3 regions of the Streptomyces sp. NPDC085946 genome follow, and region 3 is predicted to be linked to each of the others. Evidence: riboswitches for the same ligand, from Rfam matches in the RefSeq annotation. Region 3 holds a riboswitch; each other region holds the start of a gene.

Region 1 (9,947 bases), on a different contig from region 3:
CCACCCTGTCGCTGAAGCCCCGGCGGATCGGCACGGCGGTGGTGCAGCTCCTCATCGACGCCATCGAGGGCGTGGAGTCTGAGCGGCCGGTCGAGCAGGTGATACCGACGGAGCTGATCGTGCGCACCTCCTCGCAGCGCCGCCCGCCGCGTACGACCGTCAGCCCGCCGCGGTCCCCCGAGGAGACCTGAGCGGGCACCGCCCGCCCGGCGATGCGGACGCGGCGCCTCCGCATCGCCGGAGAACCGGGGCCGGTCCCGCGAGGAGAAAGGGTGCGGAGACGGTCGCAGGACGGTCGAAGACCGGTCCAAACGGGGCGAAAGCCACGGCGAACTGGACTCTTGTTCCGATTCACCACCCCTGGGTCATCACATGGCGCGATCCGCATTCCTATGATGGGCCCACGACACCGCGGGCCGCTGCGACCAGGCAGTCCGATGCGGTGCAGATGCGGCGCGATGGTGGAGGGGTCGATGACTCAGGGGGCCGGTCAGGGACCCGAGGTGGAGCGGACGGCGACGCTGCGCGACTTCCGGGTGCCCGCGTACGTCCACGAGACCGGTCCGTACGCCCCCGGCCCGCACCCCGGTGAGGTCAATCCGTACGCGGGGGGCGCCGGCACGCACCCGGGCTCCGTCCCCGTCCGTCCCGGTGGCGCCGGCACGCACCCGGGCGACGTGGTCCCGCCCCTCGACGAGGGCTACCCGGAGGGGTACACCCCCACCCAGCGCGACCTGCCGGTCATCAACCGGGGCGACACGGTGCAGGTCATCGTCGACCCCGCGGTCGCGGCGGCCCCGCAGCCGGCCACCGGCCCGGGCCCGCTGTACGTCGTCGGCGACGTGCACGGCTACCTCGACGAGCTGGTCGCCGCCCTCCAGGAGAAGGGCCTCATCGACGCCGCCGGGAACTGGTCCGCGGGCACCGCGCGGCTGTGGTTCCTCGGCGACTTCACCGACCGCGGCCCGGACGGCATCGGCGTCATCGACCTGGTGATGCGGCTGTCCGCCGAGGCCGCCGCGGCGGGCGGCTACTGCAAGGCGCTGATGGGCAACCACGAGCTGCTGCTGCTCGGCGCCAAGCGGTTCGGCGACACGCCCGTCAACTCCGGCGCGGGGACCGCCACCTTCCAGGCGGCCTGGCTGCTCAACGGAGGCCAGAAGACCGACATGGACCGTCTCCAGGACCACCACCTGCAGTGGATGGCCCGGCTGGACGCGCTGGAGGAGGTCGACGGCCACCTGCTCGTCCACTCGGACACCACCGCCTACCTCGACTACGGCCGGTCCATCGAGGAGGTCAACGACACCGTCCGCGAGACGCTCACGCGCAACGACGCGGACGAGGTCTGGGACCTGTTCCGCAAGCTCACCAAGAGGTTCTCCTTCCGTGACGAGGGCGGCGCCGACGCCGTGCGCTCCCTGCTGGATACGTACGGCGGCACCCGCATCGTTCACGGCCACAGCCCCATTCCGTACCTGCTGGGCGAGGTCGGCTCCGAGGACGGCGAGGACGACGCCGGACCGGTGGTGTCGGGACCGCACGTCTACGCCGACGGCCTCGCCATCGCGATGGACGGCGGCGTGACCATGGCCGGAAAGCTGCTGGTCCAGCAACTGCCCCTGGATATCTGAACGTTCCCCGATCAAGTGTTCCCCCGGCGGGGGACGGTGCCGGGCAGGGCCCAATTTCGGCAAACCCCCTGTCACCGCATGCCGTCACCGCTCTACCATCGGCCTGTCCGTAGCAGGCTCCCCTCCGTTTCTGCCCGACGGCTCGTCAGCATGCCGAGCCCCAAGCCCTACGGAGCATCGGGGGATGCACATGAACAGCGTTCCGCAGCACCTGTTGAGCGAGGACCGTCAGGAGTACGAGCGGATCCTCCATGAGGCGCTGCGCTCCGCCCCGCACCGTCCGGAACTGGCCGCCGTCGGCCGGCGTCTCGACTCCGAACAGCTGCGCGCCATGGCGCTGAACGCCACCGCGCTCATCACGGCGGCCGCGGCCACCGAGTACCAGCACTACGTCACGCTCCGCGAGGAACTGCGCCGGCCGGCCTCGTCCGCCCCGTCGCCCGCGCGCGAGTCCGGCTCCGGCGAGCCGGGCGGGGGCACGGCCGGGCTCACGGCCGGCATGGGGGAAGCCGCCGAGGCCGCCGGCGCGGGTGCCGTCGCCGTCGTCGCCGTCCTCGCGCCCGTCCTGGCCGGCACCGCCGCGGCGCTCTTCCTGCTCGTGGGGTACGTCCTGAAGATGCTCACCCCCGAGCCGGCGTTCGCGCGGACCCTGCTCACCACCGGCTGGGTGTTCGGCGCCGTGACCGCCCTGGCGATCCTGGTCGCCGCCGCGGGTCTGCTGGTCACCGCCCTGCGCAACAAGCCGACGGCCGAGAGCGGCCCGTACGGCGAACTGAGCGGGGAGGTCGACCGGGCCAGGGAAGCCTGGCGGGAGGCCCTGCTGGAGCGCGGCGTCCTGCCGTTCCTGCGGGAGGCGCTCGCCGACCCGGACGCGGCCGCCGCCCTGCCCCGCACGGCACCCGCCGCGCCGCCCGGCCGCATCCCCCACCTCGGCTACGACCGCCCGGGTTTCACCAGCCCCGACGACGGTACGGCCAGCGGCACAAGGCCGCGTTTCACGCGCCCCGACTACACCAGCCCGGACTTCGGCGGACCGGAGCACCAGCCGGAGTAGCCGCCGGGGCGCGGTGGCTGCCGGGGCGTGCGCCGGGCACGCCCGGCTCGCGCGTCCCTGCACGGGGTCGTCGTGAGGGAGCGCGAGCCGGGGCGTGCCCGGCGGGGCCGCGGGGTCAGGCACCCGGCCGGAGGATGCCCGCCCGGCCGGCCGCGGTGATCCAGCCGGGGAACTCGGACAGCAGACGGTCGTACAGCTCCTGGTCGGGGACGGTGCTGATGTCGTCCACCGAGAAGAAGCCGACGTTGTCCACCCGGCGGCCGGGCAGCGTGTCGAAGCGTTCGAGCACGCCGTAGTTCGACGTGCCCAGTCCCACGAACTGCCAGAAGATCGGTTCCTCCACCGCCTCGCGGAGCTCCCGCTCGATCTCGGCGTTGCGGTAGACACCTCCGTCGGAGAAGAACAGCACCAGGGTCGGAGCGGCCGCCGGGTTGTCCCGGACGAAGTCGCGGACCTGGGCGATCACCTTCTGCTCCTCGTTCTGGATGCCGACCGCCCGCATGTCGACCTGACCGTCCTGGAGCCCCTTCGGCGGCTTGTTCCGGCGGAAGAGGCCGATCTGGCCGACGCGCACGTGCAGCCGGAGCCACTCGGGGAGCTCGCCCAGCCGCAGGTCGGGCAGCCGGGCGGCGTTCGAGGCGAAGGTCCAGGCCTGCATCTCGCCGTCGTCGTCGAGCTGCGCGGCGACCGCGGCCATGCGTTCGACGACGTCGGCCACGACGCCCTTGGAGTAGAGGAACGACATGGAGCCGGAGGCGTCCAGGACCAGGATGACGCGCGCGGTGACGCCGGTCGCCCCGTGCTTGCGCAGACTGACCGCGACCTGCTCCTTGCGCAGGGAGAGGCGCTTGCGCATGTCGACGGGCAGGCGCTCCTCGCCCTTGGTGAGGCGGGGGCCGGGTGTCGCGGTGGCCGGGGCGGGCGGCGGCGGGGAGTGCGGTGCGGTCGTGGGGGGCGCGGGAGCCGGTGGGGTGGGGGTGGGCGGAGCGGGGGTGGCGGGGGCCGGGGCGGCGGGCGTGGCCGGGGGAGCGTCGTCGACCGTGATGCCGAAGTCGGTGGCCACCCCGGCGAGTCCGGAGGCGTAGCCCTGGCCCACCGCGCGGAACTTCCACCGTCCCTGCCGCAGGTAGAGCTCCCCGCCGATCATCGCGGTCTCCGTCGCGGCCGTCATGTCGAACCGGGCGAGCTCGGTCCGCGTCCCCGCGTCGAGCAGCCGCAGCGACAGGCCGGGCACCTGGCCGAAGGTCCCGCCGTCGGCCGAGGCGCACAGCACGATGCGCTCGACGGCCGGTTCGAGGGAGCCGAGGTTCACCTCGACCGCGTCGGTCACAGCGCCGCCGGCACGCTGCTTGCCCAGGTGCCGCACCGCCTGCGACACGTGCTGCGGCTGGTTGTAGAAGACGAAGTCGCCGTCGTCACGGACGCGTCCGGCTGCGGTGAGCAGCAGGGCCGAGGCGTCGACCTCGGGCACACCGGGTCCCGCGGTCCAGGTGAGCTCGACCCGCACGGCGGACGCGTCGACGGGAAGGTTGGCGCCCTTGCTCAGGGGCATCGCTGTCATGGCCTCAGTCTGCCGAGCCGGAGGCCGCGATGGGGAGGGGGCGGGCCCGGGGGACCACTTCTTCCCGGCACGTCCGCCTTCCGGGTGCGGGAGCCGGACGCCGAAGCGCCCGGGGCCGGTCCGGCCGGCCGGACCGTTCAGAGGCGCCGGACGAGTTGCGCCTCCACGCGTTCGACAAGGGTGCGGCTGTACGCGTGGACGAGGGAGAGGTGGAACAGCGCCGGTGCCAGCGGCGCCCACCGGTGGACGCGGTCCGGGCGCAGCAGGTACTTGACCACCGTCGCGGGGCGGAAGGGCACGTAGTCGATCGTCTCGTGCTCCCATCGGTCCGGGACGCCCCGGCTCATGCGTTCCTGCAGGTCCCGGCTGCTGAGGGTCCCCAGCCTGGCGAAGAAGTGGCCGCTCCAGTGGCGCCTGTCCGTGTCGAGCACGAAGGCCAGCAGGTCGAGCGTGTACTCGTGGGGCTCCAGGGACAGCTCCTCCCGCATGCCGCGGCGGGCCACGGCGTGGAGGTCCGGTGCGCCGCGCCGCCCCGAGGAGTCGATGTGGCGGGACAGCCCTTCGTTGACGGAGGAGTTCCAGACGCCCGGCGCCATCCGGACCCGGTCGCTGCGCCGGCTCACCACCAGCATGTCGTCCGCGGTGACCACCGCGATGTTGACGGCGAAGCTGCACTGCAGGAAGTCCGGGGCCTGCAGCGGACGCTCGGGGTCCAGGTACCGGGACCGCGGTGTCGTGCCGTCGGGGAGCCTGCGGTCGAGCTGCTGGGCCGCGAGGAAGGTGTAGTAGTCGGTCGGGCGCAGCCTCAGGTGGACCTGGGGGGTCTCGTCCAGGGGGGTACGCGAGATGTCGAACGACTCGACCGCGTAGCGCGGCCCGTTCCACAGCGGCGTACGGCCCTCCGCCCGCAGGTGCTCGCTCTCCTCGGCGATCTCGTCCCGCCAGGGGGCCATGTCCGGCGGAAGCCGCACCTCCTCGTCGAGCACGTGGACGAAGACCGCCTCCGGGGGGATCGGGGAGTCGCCGTCGCCCTCGACGATCAGGGCGGAGGTGTGCAGCGGGCCGAGGGAGAACGTCCGCCAGGCCGGGCCGGTCTCCTCACGGCGTCCCATGCTGCGGATCGCGGTCCGCGAACGCCTGCGCAGTCGGTACCAGGCGTTCTGCAGGGGCTGCTGGAACAGCACCGCGCAGAGCATGCCGAGGACGGCGCCCGTCACTCCGTTGGCCACATCGATCCCACCCATGGCACAGACCTTAGGGATCTTGGTGGTGTCGAGCAGCCACGTGTTCTTTCCGTTACGACGGCGGTCCGGGGCCGGTCCGTTCTCCTGGCCTTCCGCCGTCGCCCGCCTGTCGTCCGGTCAGGCCGGTCCGGCCGGTCCCGGCTGTCCGGCCCGCGTCCCCCGCGCGGGCCGGACAGCGCCGGATCCCGGTGCCGGCCGGTCCCGTCGGTCAGTCCGCGATCGGCAGGTACACCCGGTTGCCGGCGGCCGCGAACTCCTTGGACTTCTCGGCCATGCCCTGCTCGATCTCGGTCCGGCTGGTGCCGTGCTCGCGGCGGATGTCCTGCGAGATCTTCATGCTGCAGAACTTGGGACCGCACATCGAGCAGAAGTGCGCGGTCTTGGCGGGCTCGGCGGGCAGGGTCTCGTCGTGGAACTCCCGTGCCGTGTCCGGGTCGAGGGCCAGATTGAACTGGTCCTCCCAGCGGAACTCGAAGCGGGCGTCCGACAGCGCGTCGTCCCACTCCTGGGCCCCCGGGTGGCCCTTGGCGAGGTCGGCGGCGTGGGCGGCGATCTTGTAGGTGATGACGCCGGTCTTGACGTCGTCGCGGTTCGGCAGGCCCAGGTGCTCCTTGGGCGTGACGTAACAGAGCATCGCCGTGCCCCACCAGGCGATCATCGCGGCACCGATGCCGGAGGTGATGTGGTCGTACGCCGGGGCGACGTCGGTGGTCAGCGGGCCGAGCGTATAGAACGGGGCCTCCTCGCAGATCTCCTGCTGGAGGTCGATGTTCTCCTTGATCTTGTGCATCGGGACGTGGCCCGGGCCCTCGATCATCGTCTGCACATCGAACCGCTTCGCGATCCGGTTGAGTTCCCCCAGCGTCCTCAACTCGGCGAACTGCGCCTCGTCGTTGGCGTCCGCGATGGAACCCGGCCGCAGTCCGTCCCCGAGGGAGTACGTCACGTCGTACGCGGCGAGGATATCGCAGAGTTCCTCGAAATTCTCGTACAGGAAGGACTCCTTGTGGTGCGCCAGGCACCACGCGGCCATGATCGAGCCGCCGCGCGAGACGATGCCGGTCTTGCGGTGGGCGGTCAGCGGCACGTACGCCAGGCGCACCCCCGCGTGGACCGTCATGTAGTCCACGCCCTGCTCGGCCTGTTCGATGACCGTGTCCTTGTAGATCTCCCAGGTCAGTTCCTCGGCCTTGCCGTCGACCTTCTCCAGGGCCTGGTACAGCGGCACGGTGCCGATGGGCACGGGGGAGTTGCGCAGCACCCACTCGCGGGTGGTGTGGATGTTGCGGCCGGTGGACAGGTCCATGACCGTGTCGGCGCCCCAGCGGGTGGCCCACGTCATCTTCTCGACCTCCTCCTCGATGGAGGAGGTCACCGCGGAGTTGCCGATGTTGGCGTTGACCTTCACCAGGAACCGCTTGCCGATGATCATCGGCTCGATCTCCGGGTGGTTGACGTTGGCCGGCAGCACGGCCCGGCCCGCCGCGATCTCCTCGCGCACCACCTCGGGCGAGACGTTCTCCCGGAGCGCCACGAACTCCATCTCGGGCGTGATCTCGCCGCGTCGCGCGTACGCGAGCTGCGTGACGGCCTTGCCGTCCCGGCCGCGGCGCGGCAGGCGGGGACGCCCGGGGAAGACCGCGTCCAGGTTGCGCAGGCCGCCGCGGGGCGCGGTGTGCTTGATCCCGTCGTCCTCGGGGCGGACGGGACGGCCCGCGTACTCCTCCGTGTCACCGCGGGAGACGATCCAGTTCTCCCGCAGCGGCGGCAGTCCCCTGCGGACGTCGGTGTCGACGAGCGGGTCGGTGTACGGGCCCGAGGTGTCGTACAGCGTGACCGACTGCCCGTTGGTGAGGTGCACCTGGCGGACCGGCACCCGGAGGTCGGGGCGCGAACCCTCGACGTACGCCTTGTGCCAGCCGATGGACTTCCCGGCCTCCGCGTCCCGCGATCCGTTCGTCGCGGTCTGCGTGGAGGCAGGCGTGCGTGCGTCCTTGTTGGTCATGAGACCTACTCCCTACGCCGGCATTACCCGGTAACAGGTTCGGCGGTCGACGCAGCGGTATCCGTCTGCCGATGGTCCGATGTTCCCTGTGAAACATCTCTCGGCTCCGGCGACGTTTCATGTGAAACATCGCCGGGACGGAGGTCAGCGCCCTCTCAGCCCGGTGCTCCGAGCTCCCGCGTGTGCAAAAGGTGCCTCCACGCTAGCGTCAGTTCTGGCGCGCTGAACAGAGGGCCCCCGCCGTTCTTGCGATGATCGGGCGGTGACCACGACGCAGCATCCCCCGTACCCACCGCCCGAGCCGCCCCACGGATCCGGCGCCGGAAACGGCGACGGACCCGGCCGGGGGCCCGGCCCGGGACCTGGTCCGGGACCTGGTTCAGGACCCGGTCCGCGCCCTGGTCCGCGATCCGGTGGAGGCCAGGTACCCGGTCGCGGCCCCGGCCCGGACTGGGAGGACGGCGGCCGGCCGGGTCCAGGGCCGGCCGGACCGGCTTCCGAGGGCCCGGGGTCCGACCGGCCGGGCCCCGCTGCCTCATGGTTCGAGGGTCCGGCGTCCGGGGGTTCGGCGTCCGGGGGTTCGGCGTCCGGCCGAGGGCACGCTCCCGGCGGCGGGCGCGGTCCCGGGTTCGACAGCGGCCAGGGAGGCGGGCACCGCCCCGGGGCGTACGACGGCGGCCACGGCGGCGGACAGCGCCCCGGGCCCGATGACGGCCACGGCGGCGGCCGTCGTCCCGAGTTCGGCGACGGCGGGCAGCGCCCCGGCTTCGGCGGCGGCAACGGCGGCGTCCGTCGTGGGTCCGGCCACGACCGCGGCAGCTTCCAGCGGCCCGGGTTCGACGACGACCACACCGGCGGACACGGTCCGGGACCCGATGGCCGGCACGGACACGGTCCCGCCGGCGAGCACGGGCACCCTCCCGCGTTCGACGGCGGCCGCGGCTCCCCCAGCGGGCCCGGCGCACAGGGCGGCCCCGGCCCCGGCGACGGTCCCGGCGACGGCCGGGGCCCGGATGCCGGCCGCGGCTCCGGACACGGCTCAGGAGGCGGCCACGGCTCCGGCGGCGGCCACGGTCCCGCCCCCGCACCGGGCGGCGGCGGCCACGGACACTCGCACAGCCACGCGCACGGCCCGGCCGCGCCCGTCTCCCTGCACCTGCGCAAGGTCATCGCGGCGGTGCTCATCCCCTTCGCCGCGGTGGTCCTGGTCGGTCTCGCCGTGCTGTGGCCGGGCGGCGCCCCGGCGCACGAGCGCACCGGTGTCGGGTTCGACCGGCAGACGCAGCAGGCCACGGTCACCGAGGTCGTCGAGGTGAGCTGCGCGGACGCCGGCGCCTCGGGGGTCCCGCCGACCGGCGACACCTCGACCGCCGAGGGCTCCTCCGCGGTGCAGCAGGCCGAGGGCACCTGCAAGAAGGCGACGATCCGGGTCGACACCGGCAAGGACGAGGGCCGCACGTTCACGGAGATCGTCCAGCCGGACCAGTCCCGGCAGCTGCACGAGGGCCAGGAGGTCGTGGTCGCCTACGAGCCCTCCGCGCCGAAGGACCTCCAGTACTCGGTCGCCGACGTCAACCGCCGCGTCCCGATGGCGGTGCTCGCGGGCATCTTCGCGCTCGCCGTCGTGGCCGTCGGGCGGCTGCGCGGCGTCATGGCGCTGGTCGCGCTGGCCATCAGCTTCCTGGTGCTCAACTTCTTCATGCTGCCCGCGATCCTGCAGGGCTCCAACCCGCTGGTCGTGGCGGTGGTGGGGTCGAGCGCCATCATGCTGATCGCGCTGTACCTGTGCCACGGACTGTCGGCCCGTACGTCGGTGGCGGTGCTCGGCACCCTCGTCTCGCTGCTGCTGATCGGCGTCCTCGGTTCGCTCTTCATCGACTGGGCCGCGCTCACCGGCAACACCGACGACAACACCGGTCTGATCCACGGCCTGTACCCCGAGATCGACATGAGCGGTCTGCTGCTCGCCGGCATCATCATCGGTTCGCTCGGTGTCCTGGACGACGTGACGGTCACGCAGACGTCGGCGGTGTGGGAACTGCACGAGGCCAATCCGTCGATGGGCTGGCGCGGGCTGTACCGCGCGGGCATCCGGATCGGCCGCGACCACATCGCCTCCGTCGTCAACACGCTCGTCCTCGCCTACGCGGGCGCCGCGCTGCCGCTGCTGCTGCTGTTCTCCATCGCGCAGAGCAGCGTGGGGACGGTCGCCAACAGTGAGCTGGTCGCGGAGGAGATCGTGCGCACGCTGGTCGGCTCGATCGGCCTGGTCGCCTCGGTGCCGGTGACGACGGCGCTGGCGGCCCTGGTGGTCTCGGCCGACCGCCCCGGCTCCCGGGCCCCGGTGACGGAGCCCCAGGCGCCGGCACGCGGCGGGCGGGGACGCCGCCGCAAGCGCTGACGCCCTCGCCGCCGGCCGCTGCCGTGCAGAAGCGTTCCGGCGGACCGG
Region 2 (9,947 bases), on a different contig from region 3:
CCTCCTCCTGCCGCGGGTCGAGCTGCGCCCACAGGCCGCCGACCGTGCGGACGACGACCGCGTAGTTGAAGAAGACGTGCGCGAGCAGGATCGCCCACACGGTGGTGTCCAGCCGGACGCCCCACAACTCGTCCAGGAGTCCGCCGCGCCCGACGAGCGCGAGGAACGCCGTCCCCACCACGACCGTCGGCAGCACGAACGGCACGGTCACCACGGCCCGCAGCACCTGCTTGCCCGGGAAGTCCAAGCGCGCGAAGACGTACGCGCCGGGGAGCGCGACCAGCAGGGTGAGCGCGGTGGAGGCCAGCGCCTGCCAGGTGGTGAACCACAGCACGTGCCGGACGCCGGACTCCCCCAGCACCTCGGCGATCCGGCCGGGCTGCCAGGCCCCGTCCGCCTGCAGACCGCGCGCGACGATCGCGGCGACGGGATAGGCGAAGAAGACCGCGAAGAACGCGACGGGCACGGCCATCAGGCCGAACCGCGCCGCGCTCCCGCGCCGGTCCCGGCGGACGGCTACTTCAGTACGAGCGACGTCCACGACTTGACCCACTCGTCCCGCTTGTCGGCGATCTTCTCCGGGGCCAGGGTCTCGGGGTCGGCGGCCTGCGGTCCGTACTGCGTGAACTCCTCGGGCACCTCGGCGTCCTCGGTGACCGGGTAGACGAACATGTTGAGCGGCATGTCCTCCTGGAACCGCTTGCCGACCAGGAAGTCGAGGAGCGCCTTGCCGCCCTCGGCGTTCTTCGCGTTGCTCAGCAGCCCCGCGTACTCGACCTGCCGGAAGCAGGTGCCCTCGGCGACGCCGGTCGGGGCCGTGCCGGGCCTCGGGTCGGCGAAGACGACCTCGGCGGGCGGCGAGGAGGCGTACGACACGACCAGCGGCCGGTCGCCCTTGGCCTGCTTGCCACCGGCCGAGCCGGAGAACTCCTCGTTGTAGGCCTGCTCCCAGCCGTCGACGACCTTCACGCCGTTGGCCTTGAGCTTATTCCAGTAGTCCTGCCAGCCGTCGTCGCCGTACCGCGCGGCCGTGCCCAGCAGGAAGCCGAGGCCGGGCGAGGAGGTCGAGGCGTTCTCGGTGACGAGGAGGTCCTTGTACTCCGGCCGGACCAGGTCGTCGAAGCTCTTCGGCGGGTCGAGCTCGCGGTCGGCGAAGTACTTCTTGTCGTAGTTGACGCAGATGTCGCCGGTGTCGACGGGCGTGACCCGGTGCCGCTCCCCGTCGGCCCGGTACTCGGCCCTGATCCGGTCCGCGCCCTTCGCCTCGTAGGACTGGAACAGCCCGTTGTCGAGGGCGCGGGAGAGCAGGGTGTTGTCGACGCCGAAGAAGACGTCGCCCTGCGGGTTGTCCTTGGTCAGGATCGCCTTGTTGACGGCCGTCCCGGCGTCGCCGTCCTTGAGGACCCGGACCCGGTAGCCGGACTGCTTCTCGAAGGCGGCGACGACGTCCTTCGACACGGCCCACGAGTCGTGGCTGACCAGGGTGACCGTCCTGGAACCGCCGGACGGCTGTCCGTCGCCGTCGGACGACCCGCAGGCGGCCAGGCCGCCGACCAGGCCCAGACCGACGACCACGGCCGTGAACCGCTTCTTGGTGATGCCCACTGAATTCCTCCTGGGGTGACCAGGAAGAGACGCGGCCCTGCCCGGGACCCCTCGGAGGGGCCCCGGGCAGGGCGCAACAGCTCGAGTGATGACCGATCTCCCTACCCAGAATGACCTGGGCCAGGTTCGGAGGGTCTGCGGCCGGTGCCGCACTCTCAGCGCTGTGGCGCTCCCCTGTCGGAATATGCAGATGTTCTTACGCGGATTTTACGGTGGTCAGATTACCTCTCGGTCGCGGCGAGCTGACCACAGGCCCCGTCGATCTCCTGTCCACGGGTGTCCCGAACGGTCACCGGCACACCGTGGGCGGCGACGGCCTCCACGAACGCCTTCTCGTCCTCGGGCCGGGACGCGGTCCACTTCGACCCGGGCGTCGGGTTCAGCGGGATGAGGTTGACGTGCACCGGCCTGCCCTTGAGCAGCCGGCCGAGCCGGTCACCGCGCCACGCCTGGTCGTTGATGTCCCGGATCAGCGCGTACTCGATGGACAGCCGCCGGCCCGACTTCGCCGTGTACTCGAACCCGGCGTCGAGGACCTCGCGCACCTTCCAGCGGGTGTTCACGGGGACGAGGGTGTCGCGCAGCTCGTCGTCGGGCGCGTGCAGGGAGATGGCGAGGCGGCACTTGAAGCCCTCGTCGGCGAACCGGTGGATCGCCGGGACGAGACCGACGGTCGACACGGTGATCCCGCGCTGCGACAGGCCCAGCCCGTCGGGCTCCGGGTCGGTCAGCCGCCGGATGGCGCCCACCACCCGGTTGTAGTTGGCGAGCGGCTCGCCCATGCCCATGAAGACGATGTTGCTCAGCCGCGCGGGCCCGCCGGGGACCTCGCCGTCCCTCAGCGCCCGCATGCCGTCCACGATCTGGTGCACGATCTCGGCGGTGGACAGGTTGCGGTCCAGGCCCGCCTGCCCGGTGGCGCAGAACGGGCAGTTCATCCCGCACCCGGCCTGCGAGCTGATGCACATGGTCACCCGGTCCGGGTAGCGCATCAGCACCGACTCGACGAGCGTCCCGTCGAACAGCCGCCACAGCGTCTTGCGCGTGGTGCCCTGGTCGGTCGACAGGTGCCGCACGACGGTCATCAGCTCCGGCAGCAGCGCCTCCTGGAGCCTGCCGCGGGAGCCGGCGGGGATGTCCGTCCACTGCTCCGGGTCGTGCGCGTACCGCGCGAAGTAGTGCTGCGAGAGCTGCTTGGCACGGAACGGCTTCTCCCCGACCGCGGCCACCGCCTCCTTGCGCTCGGCGGGCGTGAGGTCGGCGAGGTGCCGCGGCGGCTTCTTGGCTCCGCGCGGGGCGACGAAAGTGAGTTCTCCGGGCTTGGGCATGGTGCTACCAGTGTCGCAGATCGACTCTGGTAGCCCAGGCCAGAGCGGGGTGGGGGTGGTCACCCGTGGGTGCCGACTGTCAGCGTTGGTCGGCCTCGGACGGCCCAGGGACGGCCCAGGACTCAATCAGCCGACGCCGTAGGTGCCCAGGTGCCGGCGCCCACGGCCCGTCATTCCACCTGGGCAGGAGCGACCGGGAGCTGTTCCCTGTACGGCCATGTGAAGGTGCGGTCGGGTTCGAGATGGGCGTCACCCCAGTGAATGGCATGGATGCCGTTCTCGGCGTCAGCCGTGAAGAACACACAGACGAGCCTGATGGAAGCTCCCAGCTCCTCGAACGCTTCGTGCAGCCCCAGGTACTCCTCGGTCACCAGATCCTCATCGACGTCGAAGAGACCCTCCGGAGGCTGCGGCCCGTGCGCCCGAAACAGCCGCTGCCGTGTAGGAGACGCATTGGCCGGCAACCGGGCCCGATCCGGTGACCTGGGCCTGTCCGCGTAGCGGAAGGGGAAGAGCGCGTGATCGTTGATCACGGCGTACTCGTATCCGCGCACGTCTCGTACGGCTTCCCCCAGCTCACGAGCCGTCTCCGCCAGGTGCTCGCGCACAAGGCCCGCCAGGGCAACCCCATACGGACTCCGCTTCTTAAGCCCCGCAGCAAGGTGCGCAGCATGAGCCTTCGCGTGCGCCTTGGCCAGCTGCACCGGAACCGCAGCAGCAAGCGCGCCGGCATGCCGCCCAAACCTCTCGACGGCCCAGGCCGACGGTCCTACCGGATAGCCACCCAACACCGACATACAGTGCTCCCCTCCCCAGGTCCCGCCTCTGACCTGTGTGACAGGTGCACGAAGGGCACACAAGGGGGCGATCTGGCCAGGACGCGGCCGAACGCCAGCGTTGATCATCACTGAGCGCCCTTCCAGGAACCAGGACGGCCCGGGAAGGTGTTCGCACGTACGTACCGGCACAGCAGTTCGGTCTTCTTTCGCTACCAGGAGGTTCGGCACTCAGTGCCAATATTTCCAATCGCCCAGCACGCCGCCAATCCCAGCTATAACATCACCCTTCAAACTCAGTGAGGGGTGCCACTTGATTCTGCGCGAGTTTTTGTACGTAGACACCGACAAGGTGCGGGCAATGCTGGCTCAGCTTGAGGGGGGCGTTGCAGAAGAAGAGCGAGAAACGAGTACGCAAGAGAAGAGATCGACGGTCGGACCGCGAAGCTTCGCCCAGCATCTCCAAGTAACCGGTAGCGAGAGGTACACCCAGAAATCTCTCGGCGATGCTCTTTTCCCGATGCTGGAAGATGCATTGGAGTCCGAAGGCGTACTCAAGGACATTTCCGAGGAGGCAGCCGATCCGCTTCAGTGGAGCTCAGGGACCATCAAAACGATTGCCCCACCCGGTTCCCTTATTCGCATCACCGCTATGGGATCTCTCTTCGATACCCGATACGCCGCCAGCGTTTTTTCAGCCTTTGCCTCCGTTGCACTCGGCCTTCAAGGCATGGGCGTGGGCTTGTCTACCAATGCTGGCCAGGCAGCCCCCGGCAAGGGGAAAGGCAGAGGCGGGCAGCAGGGTCCAAAGCCACCGAGGTCTGGTCAGGCGCAGACAGATCGACAGCTAGAGGACCTGATCCCCGACTTCAAGGGAGTTGGGGGGATTGATGGTGATTCACTTCGTTCTATTATCCGCATGTCGCGAGGAATCTTCGCCCCGGGTCTGCACATCAATCTCTCACCTGTCGACTCGGGGGACGTACTAATCGGCTCCCGCCTGCAGGAAGGGCGACAGTATCTGGACACGGAAGCCGATATCCTCTTCGCGCGATACGGGACAGAGCCGCAGGAGTGGACACTCGTGGGCAGCGTGGGAAGCTACGGCCCCGAAGATACGACAGTGCCCGACTTTGATTTCTTTGGCTCGAATGGAGCCGTGAACAGAGTTCGGTTTGCAGACAATATTAATGGCCTCATGAAAAACTTGGGAGGGATGGGATTCATCGACCTCCCTCAGTATCCTGGATTCTCCTTGATTCCATTTGCTGTTTACCGAGCTATTCCACGCTTTTCCAACCTCGTCGCGGTGCGTGAGTAGAAGGTCGGCGGAGCGGCTTTGGGCTGGAGCTGCTTTGGGGCGAGTGATCTTGGCCCCGTAAGCTGATGGCGAGTCGGGCAGTCTGTGGACCTGCCCGTTAAAGCACGACGTTGGGGCCAAGATCTTAGAGGCTCGCCCCAAAGTGGCTGCCTAAAGCCGTGGAGCCGACCGCCCCAGCCACAGAGGGTGTCGCCCCGCTTCATGCCCGCAGCCGCCGAGCGCGCCGCCTGGCGCGGCCAGCCGGGGCGAAGACAGGAGGCGGGCCGCGCCGTAGAGGCGGCGCGCGCCCGCGCCGTGCGCGGGCCTTGATGAAGTAGGGAAAGTCTTACCGCGCCTGATCAATGCGCCTCGATCGTGGCCTGTCGGCTCGCTGCTCGGCTCGGCTACCGTTCCATCCATGCCTTCTGCACTGGACACGCCCCAGGGAGCGGCCAAACTCGCTGAGTCCCTGCTTCCTCCACTCGGGAACCGCTGGCTGCACACTCAGGCCGTGGCTGCTCGGGCTCGCGAAGCTTCCGCGGCTGTGTCCGAGGTGGACCGGGATCTCCTCATCTCTGCTGCCTGGCTGCATGACATCGGTTACGCGCCCGAGCTGCGTGACACCGGGTTCCATCCCCTCGACGGGGCTCGGCATCTGGAATCACTGGGTGCGCCGGCGCGCCTGGTGCAGCTGGTCGCTCATCACTCCGGCGCCGTGTACGAGGCCGAGCAGCGCGGACTCTCGGCCGAGCTGGCCGTCTACCAGCGGGAGGATTCGCCAGTCCTGGACGCTCTGATCTTCGCTGACATGACGACCGGCCCCGCCGGACAGGCCTTCGACTTCGATACCCGGATCGACGAGATCTTGGTCCGCTATAAGCCGGGCTCCGAGGTCCACAACGCGATCAGCAAGGCGCGGCCATACCTCGGTGCGGCTGTCGAGCGGACACGTACCCGCCTCGGCCTCGGCTCCTGATCGCTTGGTCAGTGGGAGTGGCCGTGCTTGTGCAGCGCTGCACTGGCGCGGAACCGCAGGCGTCCACAGCGCTCCTTCTCCTCATCGGATGCGTCCGTGGGGCAGCAGCAGTGGCGAGCCAGCCATCGCAGGTCGTCCGGGTCTAGCCACAGGGGCACTCTGCCCTTGGCGGCCTCCATCGACGGGTCGGTCTCATTCATGGCTGGACCCTACCGAGGGCATCAGCCGATGTAGGGCTCTGCCCGGTCGGCCAAGCCATGCTCGATCCGCATGCGCATCGACGGGTGGATGTTCAGCTCGTCCAGCTTGCTCGGGTCGACGAAGGCCACTTCCTTGCTCTCGCTGCTCGTCCGCAACTCGCCGCCGGTGATGCGGGCATGGAAGCAGATGGAGAACTGCTGGCGGACTTCGCCGTCGTCGTACGCCATGACGTGGCCGGGGTTGGTGTAGATGCCGACGAGGCCCGTCACCTCCACGTCGAAGCCGGTCTCTTCCTTCGTCTCACGTACCGCTGCGTCCGGGGCCGACTCGCCCAGGTCGATGCCGCCGCCGGGCAGGGCCCAGAGGTCGTTGTCGGTCTTGTGGATCAGCAGGACTTCCCCGGCCTCGTTGCGAGCGACGGCGGTCACGGAGGGGACGAGGCTGTTCGCCTTCGGGGCGTTGGGATCGTTGAAGTAGTCGATACGGGCCATGCGTTCAGCGTTGCACGTTCGGGGCCTGTCACGCCCTCCGGCCCCGCTCCCAGGCGTAGTCGAAGCTCCGCATGTAGTGCCGGAAGGTCCGCGCTCCGGGGAGGTACCGGAAGTGCATCACCGGGTTCTGGCCGGCGGGAGCTCCGAGGACGTGTGGGTTCACGAGAACGTCCTCGTCGAACCGGTAGATCGAGTTGTAGAGGATCGTATCGTGCAGCCGGATCTCGACGCCTGCCGTCGACATGGCGGGCTCAAGGTAGCGGCGAGTGATCCGGGCGCGTGCGGCCAGGTCACCGCCGATGCCCTCCTCCTCGCCACGCTGGCGAACCGCTTCGGAGTCGGGGTCACCGAGCAGGATGCGGACCTGGGCGCCGGCCTTCGCCTTCTCGGCCAGCTGGTCGGGCAGGTCCGGGTGGTTGTCGAAGAGGAAGAGCCCGGCGTACACGAGGATGTCGACCTGGTCCGTCGCCTTCTCGATGAGGGATGACCAGAGCGGCGCCGGCACCGCGCCACGGTGCGGGTAGTACGTGATCAGCTCGGACGTGCTGGCCTTCTCCGCCTGCTTCTCCACTGACGGCCAGAGATAGACCTCGTCGACGCCGAGGAAGCTCGCCGCCTTCCAGCGGTGCCCGCGGTGCGGGGTGCGGCTGGTCGTGATCCACCGCTCGACGCTCTTGGGATCCACTCCGACGTGCTCGGCAACGGACTGGATCGTCTCGCCCTTCCCTGAAATCGCCGCGCGCAGACGCTCGTTCGTCATGACGTGCCCTTCACCAGGACCACTGGGGACGTTTTGACGGTAGCTCAGACGTCCCTAAACGTCCATACGGACGGTGATGCGTCCAACCCCTTCCACGGTCTCCTGATCTCACCGACGGAGAGTCGGCCAACGCCTGAGATCAGCAGGAGACAAGACGATGCGTCAGATCCCCGTAGACACCTCCAACGCCACCGTGATGGTCGCCAAGGCCCCGCAGCCCAAGGTCAAGGACCGCCGCACCGGTGAGATCGCCACCGACAAGGACGGCGTCACCCTGATGGTCGTGGAAGTCATGTTCTCCACGCCCGACGAGGTCGAGATCCTCAAGCTCACCGTCCCGCAGCCCGGCGTCTCCGAGGACCTGGCCATGGGGACTCCCGTGGTTCTGACCGGCTTGGTCGCCTCGGCGTGGGAGAACGAGTTCAACGGCCAGAAGCGGCACGGCATCGCCTTCCGCGCGGTCGCGGTCACCTCGCTGGCCGCTGCGGGTTCGGCCTCGAAGGCGGCCTGAGCCGTGACGTGGCTGGCTGTCGCTCTGGTGCTGGTCGTCGCCGCTGCGGGTCTCCTGCGGTGGCGGCGCCCCGCCTGGTACTGGCTGACCTTCGGGGCCACCTTCGCAGTCCTGCGGGTCCTGGTCCGCTACGGCTCGGTCATGGACGCCTGCGGCCTGACAGTCCCGGCCTCCCGCTGGCGCCTGACCCTGGCCCGGATGACCAACCGGCCCGTACCCGGCCCGCGAGCCCCGCGCATCCTGCGGGTGCGGATAACCCGGACCGGAATGGTGCTGCGGCTCAAGCTCCGTCCCGGTCAGGACGCCTTCGACGTTGCGGCCTCGTGCGACCGGTTGCGGCACTCGTTCGCCATGTACGGCGTCACCTCCCGTGAGCTGCGCTCGGGCGTGGTGGAACTGCGGATGACCGGCTACGACGTGCTCAAGCGGGTGCAGATGCCCGCGCACGTCGACACCCGTCCGATGCGGGTCCCGGTCGCCTTGCGTGAGGACGGCGCCGTGCACTACCGCGACTACCGGGCCGTGCCACACGCCCTGACTCTCGGCGCCACAGAGTCCGGCAAGTCCGTCTACCAGCGCAACCTCGTCGCCGCGCTCACGCCGCAACGGGTCGCGCTGGTCGGCATCGACTGCAAGCAAGGCGTCGAACTGTTTCCGCTGGCACGTCGGTTCTCCGCGCTCGCCGATAACCCGGACGCCGCCGCCGACCTCCTCGATGCGCTGGTGGCCCACATGCAGGACGTGTATCAACTCATCCGGGCCGAGCAGCGGATCACCGCCGACGTGCCGGATGCGGAGATCGCCGCCGACATCTGGGACCTGCCCGAAGACCTGCGGCCGGTGCCGGTGGTGGTCCTGATCGATGAGGTCGCCGAACTCGCCCTCTACGCGTCCAAGGAGGAGGAGAAGCGCCGGGACCGGATCATCACCGCCCTGGTCCGCCTCGCTCAGCTCGGCCGCGCGGCCGGCATCTACCTGGAGATCTGCGGACAGCGCTTCGGCTCCGAACTCGGCAAGGGCATCACCATGCTCCGCGCCCAGCTCACCGGCCGCACCGCCCACCGCGTCAACGACGAATCCTCCGCGAATATGGCCCTCGGCGACATCGCCCCGGACGCCGTCCTCGCCGCGATTCAGATCCCCACCGACACCCCCGGCGTCGCCATCACCGGCGACTCGACCGGCGGCTGGGCCCGCATCCGCGCCCCTCACACCTCGCTACGGCAGGCCGTGAACATCTGCAACCGGCACGCCGACCTGACCCCGGACCTTCCCGCCCTGGCCCCGTTCAGGCCCGCGCTCGGCACCCTCACACCGGTTCCGGCCCCGGCTGTCGAGTTCGCCCCGGCCGCTGCCTGAGCCACACGACCTGATCGGTCGGCGCGACCGATCTTCGCGCCAAGTCCCTACCCCTGCCATGCCAGAAACCGGAGGTGAACCCGTGGACACCCGCGAGGACTTCAACCGCACGGTGCAGCTGCTCAGCGCCCTGGCCCTGTACGCCCATACCTTCGGCGCTGACCGCGCCTTCATCGAGGCCATCGGTCCGTCCCTGGCTGTCTCCCTCCCCGAACCCCCGCCCGGCGTCTTCCCGCCCGGCTACGACCCCATCGACGGCCCCCAGTACCCGGGAGGGCGGCCGTGATGGCCCGCCTCCGCGTCGACGCCGTCCTGGTCCAGGCCGTCATCGCCGGGGCGCTGTCCTTCGCGCACCTGCACGACCTCGCCGCCGCTGCCGGACAGGACGGCTGGAAGGCCTGGGCCTACCCGGTCTCGGTCGACCTGCTCCTGGTCGCCGCCTGGCGACGGCTGCGTACGGACGGGCCGTCCCGGCTCGCCTGGTGCTGGTTCCTCATCTCCCTGGTCGCCTCGCTCGGCGCGAACGTCGCCACCGCCGGACTCCTCGACCTGGACGACGTTCCGGCCTGGCTGCGCATCCTCGTCGCCGCCTGGCCCGCCCTGGCCTTCATGGGCGGCACCCTCCTCGCCCACTCACCCA
Region 3 (9,947 bases):
AACTGCTGCGGCACGGCGTGGGCCTCCTCACCGCCTCCCTGCGGGCGGCGGCCGAGGCGACGGCCGAGAGGGGCGGCACCAGGGTCGACGCGCTGGACGCGATGATCCGCGCGGGACTCGTCTTCATCGACCGCTACCCGGCCTTCACCCAGCTGTACGTGGCCGAGCTGTGGCGGACCAACCGGGCCTGGCAGGACACCCTGATGGTGGTGCGGCAGGAGGCCGTCGCGGTCGTGGAGGACGTACTGCGCGAGGGCGTGGCGAACGGCGAGCTCAGCGAGGAGATCGACGTGCCGCTGACGGCGGCCGCGCTGGTCGGCATGGTCCTGGTGGCCGCGCTGGACTGGAAGTCGTTCCAGCCGGAGCGCTCCCTGGACGACGTGCACGCGGCCCTGTCCCGGCTGCTCCAGGGGCGCGTGAGCGGCCGTCCCTGAGACGCGCGGCGGCGCCCGCCGTCCGCACGTGAAGGCGCCGGCCCGGGGTGGCCGCGTCCCCCGCGGGCCACCGTCGGACCGGCGCCTTCCGTGCTTCCCCCGTGTTCCCCCGTGCTTCCCCCCGTACGTTCCCCCTTCGGACCCCCGTCGCGGTCGTCCCCCGGGATCCCCCGTGCCTCGCTCCCGCCGGCACCGCCGGCGGAAGGAGCGGATCGCGGGCCGGCCCGTTCCGGCGCCCCGTGTCGCCGGTACCGGAGCCGTGCCCCTCTCCGTGTCTCCACTCTCCCGCCGACGGGGGCCGGCCCCCATCCGCGCGCGTACTCAAGTCCCCGGCTAGGTACGGGTACTCACCCCTGGGCCCGCGCCCCCAGCCCTCCTCGCCGCTCCCTGGTCACGTGCGCCTCCGCGCCGGTGCTCCCCCGCCGGAGTATCCGGGGAACCGGCTGGTCACGGACCCGGTCGGGGCTAGCCGGCGGCGGCCGATAAAGTCGCTGGCATGGCACGGATTGCGGTGATCGGCGCCGGGATGGGCGCGATGGCGGCCGCGGCCCGGCTGGCCGTCGCGGGCCACCGGGTGGCGGTGTACGAGCGGACGGAGACGTACGGCGGGGCCGTGCGCCGGTTCGAGCGGGACGGCTTCTCGTTCGACACCGGCCCGGGCCTGCTGCCGCTCCCCGCCGTCTACCGCGACCTCTTCGTCAAGACGGGCAAGGAGCCGCTGGAGGCGTGCGTCGAGCTGGTCCAGGTCGACCCCTCGGCGTGCCACGTCTTCGCGGACGGCACGCGGGCCGCGCTGCCCAACGCCTCCCGGGCGGGCGTGGTCGCGGCCCTCGACCGGGCGCTGGGCGCGGACGCCGGCCGGCGCTGGGGCGACTTCCTGGTGCGCGCCCGCGAGGCCTGGGACCGCACCCGCCGGCCCCTGCTGGAGGAGCCGCTGTGGCCGAACTGGCAGGTGCTGGCCGAGCGCGAGCCCTACCCGGCGGTCCCGCACCGCCGGCTGCTGCGCACCCGCCGGGCGGGCACCCTCGCCGAGGTCGGTGCCCGGGAGCTGCGCGACGCCCGGCTCGCCGCCCTGCTGGAGAGCCACGCCCTCGCCCACGGCCTGGACCCGCGGACCGCCCCGGCCGCCGCGGCCGTCCTGCCGTACATGGAGCACGCCTTCGGCACCTGGTACGTGCGCGGCGGGCTGCGGGAGCTGGCGCGCGCGGTGTACGAGCGCTGCCGGGCCCGGAAGGTCGAGTTCCACTTCGGTGCCGAGGTCGCCGGGGTGGTGGAGAAGGACGGCCGGGCGGCCGGGGTGCGGCTCGCCGACGGGACGGTGGCGGAGGCGGACTTCGTGGTGGCGGGGACCGCGCCCGGCACGCTGGAGCGCCTCACCGGGGGGACGGCGCCGCGCGGGGCCGGCGAGGTCCCGGCCCGGGCCGGCGCGGCCGGCCGCCTCACGGTGCTGCTCGCGCTGCGCGGCGGCCGCCCCGCGGACGCGCCGCACCGGACGGTGGTGCACACCCGGGACCGGGAAGGGGAGCTGGACGCCCTGTTCGGCCCGGCGTCCGCGCTGCCCGCGGACCCCACGGTCACCGTGCTGCGCCCCGGCGACCCGGCGCTGGTCCCGGACGCCGGGCACGAGGCGGTGACGCTCACCTCGGTGGTCCCCGCGCGGTCCGACGGCGGCCCGGCCGGGCCGCAGGCCTGGGAGCGGCACGCCGAGCGCATGGTCACCGCGGCCGGGCGGGCGGTGCCGGACCTGCGCGACCGTCTGCTCTGGCAGGAGGTCCGCACCCCCGCGGACGTCGCGGAGGCGACCGGCGCGGCGGGCGGGGCCGTCCCGGCGCCGGCCCTGGCGGCGGCCGGCGGGCGGCTGCTGCACCCGTCGAACCGCACGCGCGTCGAAGGGCTGTTCACCGTCGGCGGCTGGGCGCACCCGGGCGGGGGCCTGCCGCACGCGGGCATGTCGGGAGCCCTGGTGGCCGGGCTGATCGTGGAGGGGCCGGACTTCCGCGGCTCGCGGTGACCGGTGCGCCGCGGCGCGGTCAGAACCGGTACTGCTCGTCGAACCCGTTGCCGTGCGCCTGCTGCCCGTTGCCCTGGTACGGGTGGGGCTGCTCCGGCGGGAGCTCCCCGTACGGGTCGTCGGTGCTGCGCTGCTGCGGGACCCAGACGCCGCCGGGCGGGGTCGGGCCGTAGCCGCCGGCGGCGTACGGGTCCTGGGCGTAGCCCTGCTGGTCGTACTGCTGGTGGGCGCCGTAGCCGGAGTCGTACCCGCCCGCGTAGGACTGGGTGCCGATGTACGGGTCGGAGTAGGCGGCGTACTGCTGCTGGCCCGCCGTGTCGTAGCCGTAGCCCTGCTGCCCGTAGCCGGAGTAGTCGTAGGCGTAGGACGGGTCGGCGGTCCGGGCGGCGGCCGCGTGCTGGTCCTGGCCGTAGCCGGAGTCGTACGTGCCGTAGGAGCCGGTGTCGTCGGGCAGGGGCTGCGGCTCGTACACGGCGGTGGTCTCGGCGGCCGAGGGCTGCGCGGACCGGCCCGGCGTGAACACGTCGTCGCGGTCGTGGTCGTCGTCCCGGCCGTGGGCCGCGGCGTCGTGGCCGTGCGTGCCGTCGTCGTAGCCGTGCGTGCCGTCGTCGTAGCCGCTCCCGGCTTCGAGGCCGGAGACCTCCAGCGTCGGCTCCCGGCGGCCCCGGTCCGCGCGGCCGCGCCGGCCGCCGAGCCCGGGCAGGCCGGCCGGGGCGGAGACCGCCCAGCCCGCCGCGAAGCCGCGGCGGAAGGAGAGCGTGACGTAGGTCTGGCCGATCGCGAAGGCGGCCGCGCCCAGGCCGATGACGACGACGGACGGGATCAGCACGCCGATCACGACGCCGAGGAAGCCGCCGAAGGCGAGCAGGCGCCAGCGCAGCCGCGCCTTGTACTGCAGCAGCACCTCGCCCAGCAGCCACAGCGCGACGATGCCGAACGCGATGTAGAGGACCGTCCAGCCCATGTACGCCCCTCTCCCAGTGGCCGCTACGCAGTGTGTCGTACTCCGGTGCGACCGGTCTAGGCCCGCGGTGGGTGGTGCAGGCCCAGGTTCTCGTAGATTTCCAGCGTCGCCGTGGAGTTGTTGAGCGTGATGAAGTGCAGTCCGGGCACGCCCTCGGACAGCAGCCGCGCACAGAACTCCGTGGCGAAGTCGATACCGATGGAGCGTACCGCTGTCGGATTGTCCTTCGCTGTGAGGATCCGCTCTTTCAGGGCGTCCGGGAACGAGGCGTTACTGAGCTTCGGCAACCGTTCCAGCATCTTCACACTGGTCACCGGCATGACCTCGGGGATCACCGGGGTCTCGCAGCCGGCCGCGGCGACCCGGTCGCGCAGCCGGAGGTAGGACTCCGGGTGGAAGAACATCTGTGTGATCGCGTAGTCCGCGCCGGCCCGGCACTTGTCGACGAAGCGGGCGACGTCGCTGTCCCAGTCCGCGGAGCGCGGGTGCATCTCCGGGAAGGCCGCCACGCCGACGCAGAAGTCGCCCGACTCCTTGATGAGCTGGACGAGTTCGGCGGCGTAGGTGAGGCCCTGCGGGTGCGGGACCCACTCGCCCATGGGGTCGCCGGGCGGGTCGCCGCGCACGGCGAGCATGTTGCGGATCCCGGCGTCGGCGTACTGGCCGATGATGTTGCGCAGCTCGGCGACGGAGTGGTCGACCGCGGTGAGGTGGGCGACCGGGGTGAGGGTGGTGTCGGAGGCGATCTGCTCGGTGGCCCGCACGGTGCCGGCGCGGGTGGAGCCGCCCGCTCCGTACGTCACGGAGACGAAGTCGGGGCCGACGGCCTCGACCCTGCGCAGCGCGTTCCACAGGTTCCGCTCGCCCTGCTCCGTCTTGGGAGCCCAGAACTCGAACGAGTACGTCGTCTTCCCGGCGGCGAGCATGTCGCGCACGGTGCGTGCGCGATCAGTCCTGGTGGATGCGGTTCCGAGGGCCATACGGGCAGGTTAGCCAGGGGGCGGCGGTCCCCCAACAAGAGCAGGGAGATTTGACCTGTTTGTCGACTTGCTGTCCACCCCTTGGACAACGGGCCTCCGGCGGCCCCGCCCGCCCTCAGACCTGCCGCAGCCGCTTCGCGAACCCGGCCGCCGCCGCGCCCGGGTCGTCCGCCTCCGTGATCGCCCGTACGACGACGACCCGGCGGGCGCCCGCGTCGAGGACCTCGTCGAGGTTGCCGAGGTCGATGCCGCCGATGGCGAACCAGGGGCGGTCGGTACCGAGAGAGGCCGCGTACCGGACCAGGTCCAGGCCGGGGGCCGGACGGCCCGGCTTGGTGGGGGTCGGCCAGCACGGGCCGGTGCAGAAGTAGTCCACGCCGTCCTGCACGGCCGCGGCGGCGGCCTCGGACTCGGCGTGCGTGGAGCGGCCGATCAGGACCCGGTCGCCGAGGATCGCGCGGGCCGCGGGCACGGGAAGGTCGCCCTGCCCGAGGTGCAGGACGTCGGAGCCGGCCGCGTGGGCGACGTCCGCGCGGTCGTTGACCGCGAGCAGCTTGCCGTGGCGGGCGCAGGCGTCCGCGAAGACCCGCAGGTGCTCCAGCTCCTCGGCGGCCTCCATGCCCTTGTCGCGCAGCTGCACGACGTCGACGCCGCCGCCGAGCACCGCGTCGAGGAACTCGGGCAGGTCGCCCTGCCGCCTGCGGGCGTCCGTGCACAGGTAGAGCCGGGCGTCGGCGAGCCGGGCACGCGGGTCGGTGGCGGTGTCGGTTCCGGGCATGCGGATGTCCCCCGTGGTCGATGTGGACGGGCCCGGCGGGCCCGCTCTCGCGGCCGTCGGACCCGGGCCGGGCCCGACGACGGGTCAGGATAAGCCCCCGCCCGGACGCGCTCCGAGCCCTCGGCCGGGCCCCGGGCCGCCATGGACGGGTCGTGGCCGGCGCCGCGGGGGACGGGGCGCGGGGCGGACCGGGCACGCCGCCCGGCCCACGCCTGCCTCCCTCGGCACCCGCGTCGAGGAACACGGCCGGGCGACCGCCCCGGTCCCCCTCGCGGCGCCCGGCCGGCACCGGGCGCGTCCCGCTGTCGCCCCGGGGCACCGGGGACGGTCAGGCCCGTACCCGGCCGACCCGGGTCAGACGGCCAGCGCCTGGGCGCGGCGCTTCACCTCCGTGCCGCGGTTCTCGCGCAGGGCCTGCGCCGGGGTGCCGGGCAGGCTCGGGTCGGCCGTGAACAGCCACTCCAGCATCTCTTCGTCCGTGAAGCCGTCGTCCCGCAGCAGCGTCAGGGTCCCGGACAGGCCCTTGACGACCTTGTCCCCGTCGATGAAGTCGGCGGGGACGTGCAGCGCCCGGTTCTCACCCCGGCGTACGGCGATGAGCTGGCCCTCCTTGACCAGCTGCCGCACACGCGTCACCTCGACGCCGAGCATCTCGGCGATGTCGGGAAGGGTGAGCCAGGCAGGGACGAGAGCATCGATCTTTGCGTCAATCTCGGTCACGGAAACAAGCCTGCCATCCCCCACTGACAGGAGGAAGCCAGGCCGGTCCACCTGCGCGAACGCATCAGGCCGTCGCCGCCTTCAGCGGCCGCGCCGGGTCCGCCAGCAGCCGCGGCTCCATCACCGCGCCCGACTCGATCAGGCGGCGCCCCTGCGCCAGGTCCCGGGGCCGGCCGACCGCCAGCAGGGCGACCAGACGGCCGCCGCGCAGCCAGCACACCGTCCACGCCGGGCCGGAGGCGTCACCGCGCCACACCGTCCGGTCGGCGGACGCGTGGTGGCCGGCGTACTGGACGAAGCGGCCGAACTGCTCGGACCAGAAGTACGGCACCGGGTCGTACACCGCCGGTGTCTCGCCGGTGGCCCCGCCGACGATGTTCACGGCCACCGTGCGCGGCCCCTGCAGGGCGTTGTCCCAGTGGTGGACGAGCAGGCGCTCGCCGTAGCGGCCCGACGGGAAGGAGGCGCAGTCGCCGACCGCGTAGACGTCGGGCAGCGAGGTGCGCAGGTGCCGGTCGGCCACGATCTCGCCGTGCGCGCCGAGCTCGATGCCCGAGCCGGCCAGCCAGGCGGTGGCGGGCCGGGCCCCGATGCCGACGACGACCGCGTCCGCGGGCAGCCGCGTGCCGTCGTCCAGGAGCACCGCGCCGGGCTCGACGCGCCGCACGCGCGCGTGCGTGCGCAGCTCGGCCCCGGCGTCGGCGTACCAGGCGGCCATCGGCGCGGCCACCTCGTCCGGCAGCGCCCCGGCCAGCGGCCGGCCGGCGGCCTCGACGACGGTCACCGCGCAGCCCGCCTCGCGCGCGGCGGTGGCGAACTCCGCGCCGATCCAGCCGGCGCCGACGACCACGATGTCGTGCTGCCGGGCGAGCACCGGCCGCAGCCGTTCGGCGTCGTCCAGGGTGCGCAGCAGGTGCACGCCGGGCACGCCCTCCGTGCCCGGCAGCCGGACCGGCTCGGCCCCGGTCGCGACGACCAGGACGTCGTACGGCACGGGCCCGGCCCCGGTGTCCAGTTCGTGGTCGGCGGGCCGCAGGCCCAGCACCTCGCAGCCGAGCCGCAGTTCGATGCCGAGCGCCTCGAAGTCGACGTCGAAGGCGGAGCCCTCGGCCTTGCCGAGCAGCACGGCCTTGGACAACGGCGGCCGGTCGTACGGCTGGTGGGGCTCCGCGCCGATCAGGGTCACGGTGCCGGGGAAGCCCTGTTCCCGCAGCGCGACGGCGGTCTGCACGCCGGCCATGCCCGCGCCCGCCACGACCACCCGGCGCGGCCCGGACGCTCCCTGTTCCTGGGTCTGCTCGCTCACCTGATCACCCTAGTCACCTGACGGACCGTCAGTCAGTGCCCGTGCGCGGGAATCTGCTCCACCACGCTCGTCCCGCTGCCCCGCTGCGACTCCCACCGCCAGGTCTCCTCCAGCCGCACCCGCCCGTCGGGCAGTTCCGTCACCGTCGACACGCAGTGTCCCGACGAGGTCGTCCCGTCGTGCTTGAGCTGCACGTACCGGAAGTCCAGCCGGTCCCCCTCCCGGGTACCCACCAGATGCCCCCGTACGACGTCGCCGCCCGCGTACTCGGCCCACACCACGCCGTCCTCCTCGCGGTAGGCGAACCGGGTGCGGGTGCCGACCTGGCCCGGGGCCTGGTCGGCGACGGGGGCGAGGACGAGACCGTCGAGCGAACGGGCCACGGGCGGAGGCTCCCTTACTGAGACGTGCGGCGTCGGGCTAGGGTGGCCAACGTAGAGCACTCGCGGGAGCCCGGACGCACCGGGCTGAGAGGGAGGCTGGCGGCCTCCGACCGTACGAACCTGATCCGGGTCATGCCGGCGAAGGGAGGGGCTGGACGCCCATGTCGCGCACGTCCGACACGTCAGACGTCCTGGTCGTCGGGGGCGGGATCATCGGCCTGGTCACGGCCTGGCGGGCCGCGCAGCGCGGCCTGGCCACGGCCGTGCTGGACCCCGAACCCGGCGGCGGGGCCGCGCAGGTGGCGGCCGGGATGCTGGCCGCCGTCACGGAACTGCACTACGGCGAGCAGACCCTGCTCGGCCTCAACCTGGAGTCCGCCCGCCGCTGGCCCGGCTTCGCGGCGGAGCTGGCCGAACTGACCGGCCACGACCTCGGCTACCGCCGCAACGGCACGCTCGCGGTCGCCCTGGACGCCGACGACCGCGCCCATCTGCGCGAACTGCACGCCTTCCAGCAGCGCTCGGGGCTGGACTCCCAGTGGCTGTCGGGGCGGGAGTGCCGGCGTCTGGAGCCGATGCTCGCGCCGGGGGTGCGCGGCGGGCTGCGCGTCGACGGCGACCACCAGGTCGACCCGCGGCGGCTGGCCCGGGCGCTGGTGGCCGCGTGCGAGCGGGCCGGGGTGGTGTTCCACCGCGCGTGGGCCGAGCGGCTCACCGTCGTACGGGACCGGGCCACGGGCGTGGTGACGGCCGACGGCACCGCGCTGGGCGCCGGGCGGGTGGTCCTGGCCGCGGGCAGCCTCAGCGGGCGGCTGGCGGGCGTCCCCGACGACGTCCTGCCGCCGGTGCGGCCGGTGAAGGGGCAGGTCGTGCGGCTGGCGATGCCGACGCGGCACGGGCCGTTCCTCGGCCGGACCGTGCGGGCCGTGGTGCGCGGCAGCCACGTCTACCTGGTGCCGCGCGAGAACGGGGAGCTGGTCGTCGGCGCGACGAGCGAGGAGCTGGGCTGGGACACGACGGTGACCGCGGGCGGCGTGTACGAGCTGCTGCGCGACGCGCACGAGCTGGTCCCGGGCATCACCGAGCTGGCGTTCACCGAGGTCCGGGCCGGGCTGCGGCCCGCCTCCCCCGACAACGCGCCGCTGCTGGGCCCGACCGGGCTGGACGGACTGCTGCTGGCCACCGGCCACTACCGCAACGGCGTGCTGCTCACCCCGGTCACCGGCGACGTCATGGCGCACGTCCTGGCGACCGGTGAGCTCCCCGACGAGGCCCGTCCCTTCACCCCCCGCCGTTTCGGCACCGCCGTCCTCACGGAGCAGCCCGCATGAACATCTCCGTCAACGGCCGCCCCCGGGAGATCGCCCCCGGCACGGCCCTCGACACCGTGGTGAAGTCCCTCACCCAGGCACCCTCGGGCGTGGCCGCCGCCCTCAACGAGACCGTCGTCCCGCGCGCGCAGTGGCCGGTCACCGCCCTGAGCGAGGGCGACCGCGTGGAAGTCCTCACCGCCGTCCAAGGAGGCTGACCATGGCCGACGACCCCTTCGTCCTCGGCGGCACGTCCCTCGCGTCCCGCCTGATCATGGGCACGGGCGGGGCGCCCAGCCTCGACGTGCTGGAGCGCGCCCTGGTGGCCTCCGGTACGGAGCTGACCACGGTCGCGATGCGGCGCGTGGACCCCTCGGTGCACGGCTCGGTGCTGTCGGTGCTCGACCGGCTCGGCATCCGGGTGCTGCCCAACACGGCCGGCTGCTTCACCGCCGGGGAGGCCGTCCTCACCGCCCGTCTGGCGCGCGAGGCGCTGGGCACCGACCTGATCAAGCTGGAGGTCATCGCCGACGAGCGCACGCTGCTGCCCGACCCGATCGAGCTGCTGGAGGCGGCGGAGACGCTGGTCGACGACGGGTTCACGGTCCTGCCGTACACCAACGACGACCCGGTGCTGGCCCGGAAGCTGGAGGACGCCGGCTGTGCGGCGATCATGCCGCTGGGCTCGCCGATCGGCTCCGGCCTCGGCATCCGCAACCCGCATAACTTCCAGCTGATCGTGGAGCACGCGCGCGTGCCGGTGATCCTGGACGCGGGCGCCGGCACGGCCTCGGACGCCGCCCTGGCGATGGAGCTGGGCTGCGCCGGTGTGATGCTCGCCTCGGCGGTGACGCGGGCGCAGGAGCCGGTGCTGATGGCCGCGGCGATGAGGCACGCGGTGGAGGCGGGGCGGCTGGCGTACCGGGCCGGGCGCATCCCGCGCCGCCGTTTCGCGGAGGCGTCCTCGCCGGCCGAGGGCCGCGCGCACCTGGACCCGGAGCGCCCGGCGTTCTGAGGGCGCGACCGTCACAGGTCTGCTGCATTCCGTCCCCCGGGCGGCG

The links. A riboswitch is a leader RNA that binds a small molecule or an ion and turns the genes downstream of it on or off. The one in region 3 is predicted to bind thiamine pyrophosphate.
Region 1: another riboswitch for thiamine pyrophosphate. It lies ahead of thiC (phosphomethylpyrimidine synthase ThiC); the one in region 3 lies ahead of thiO (glycine oxidase ThiO).
Region 2: another riboswitch for thiamine pyrophosphate. It lies ahead of ACIF8T_RS16425 (thiamine ABC transporter substrate binding subunit); the one in region 3 lies ahead of thiO (glycine oxidase ThiO).

The regions. Positions count from the first base shown of each region.
Region 1 is NZ_JBITSF010000002.1:174,061-184,007, forward strand. Features, by position in the region: gene ACIF8T_RS06410 (LacI family DNA-binding transcriptional regulator) at 1-191, shown strand, start outside; gene ACIF8T_RS06415 (metallophosphoesterase) at 459-1,634, shown strand; gene ACIF8T_RS06420 (hypothetical protein) at 1,819-2,688, shown strand; gene ACIF8T_RS06425 (VWA domain-containing protein) at 2,804-4,249, opposite strand; gene ACIF8T_RS06430 (hypothetical protein) at 4,387-5,493, opposite strand; gene thiC (phosphomethylpyrimidine synthase ThiC) at 5,702-7,498, opposite strand; TPP riboswitch at 7,491-7,688, opposite strand; gene ACIF8T_RS06440 (hypothetical protein) at 8,034-8,534, opposite strand; gene ACIF8T_RS06445 (YibE/F family protein) at 8,676-9,899, shown strand.
Region 2 is NZ_JBITSF010000007.1:127,301-137,247, forward strand. Features, by position in the region: gene ACIF8T_RS16420 (ABC transporter permease) at 1-472, opposite strand, end outside; gene ACIF8T_RS16425 (thiamine ABC transporter substrate binding subunit) at 517-1,605, opposite strand; TPP riboswitch at 1,686-1,791, opposite strand; gene rlmN (23S rRNA (adenine(2503)-C(2))-methyltransferase RlmN) at 1,827-2,933, opposite strand; gene ACIF8T_RS16435 (hypothetical protein) at 3,104-3,730, opposite strand; gene ACIF8T_RS16440 (hypothetical protein) at 4,023-5,030, shown strand; gene ACIF8T_RS16445 (HDIG domain-containing metalloprotein) at 5,428-5,985, shown strand; gene ACIF8T_RS16450 (NUDIX hydrolase) at 6,207-6,677, opposite strand; gene ACIF8T_RS16455 (XRE family transcriptional regulator) at 6,706-7,437, opposite strand; gene ACIF8T_RS16460 (hypothetical protein) at 7,595-7,948, shown strand; gene ACIF8T_RS16465 (FtsK/SpoIIIE domain-containing protein) at 7,952-9,307, shown strand; gene ACIF8T_RS16470 (hypothetical protein) at 9,390-9,593, shown strand; gene ACIF8T_RS16475 (DUF2637 domain-containing protein) at 9,593-9,947, shown strand, end outside.
Region 3 is NZ_JBITSF010000001.1:858,362-868,308, reverse strand. Features, by position in the region: gene ACIF8T_RS03880 (TetR/AcrR family transcriptional regulator) at 1-434, shown strand, start outside; gene ACIF8T_RS03875 (phytoene desaturase family protein) at 931-2,445, shown strand; gene ACIF8T_RS03870 (hypothetical protein) at 2,465-3,409, opposite strand; gene metF (methylenetetrahydrofolate reductase [NAD(P)H]) at 3,466-4,389, opposite strand; gene thiE (thiamine phosphate synthase) at 4,505-5,167, opposite strand; gene ACIF8T_RS03855 (Rv2175c family DNA-binding protein) at 5,522-5,887, opposite strand; gene ACIF8T_RS03850 (NAD(P)/FAD-dependent oxidoreductase) at 5,952-7,193, opposite strand; gene ACIF8T_RS03845 (hypothetical protein) at 7,226-7,576, opposite strand; TPP riboswitch at 7,629-7,740, shown strand; gene thiO (glycine oxidase ThiO) at 7,738-8,907, shown strand; gene thiS (sulfur carrier protein ThiS) at 8,904-9,104, shown strand; gene ACIF8T_RS03830 (thiazole synthase) at 9,107-9,901, shown strand.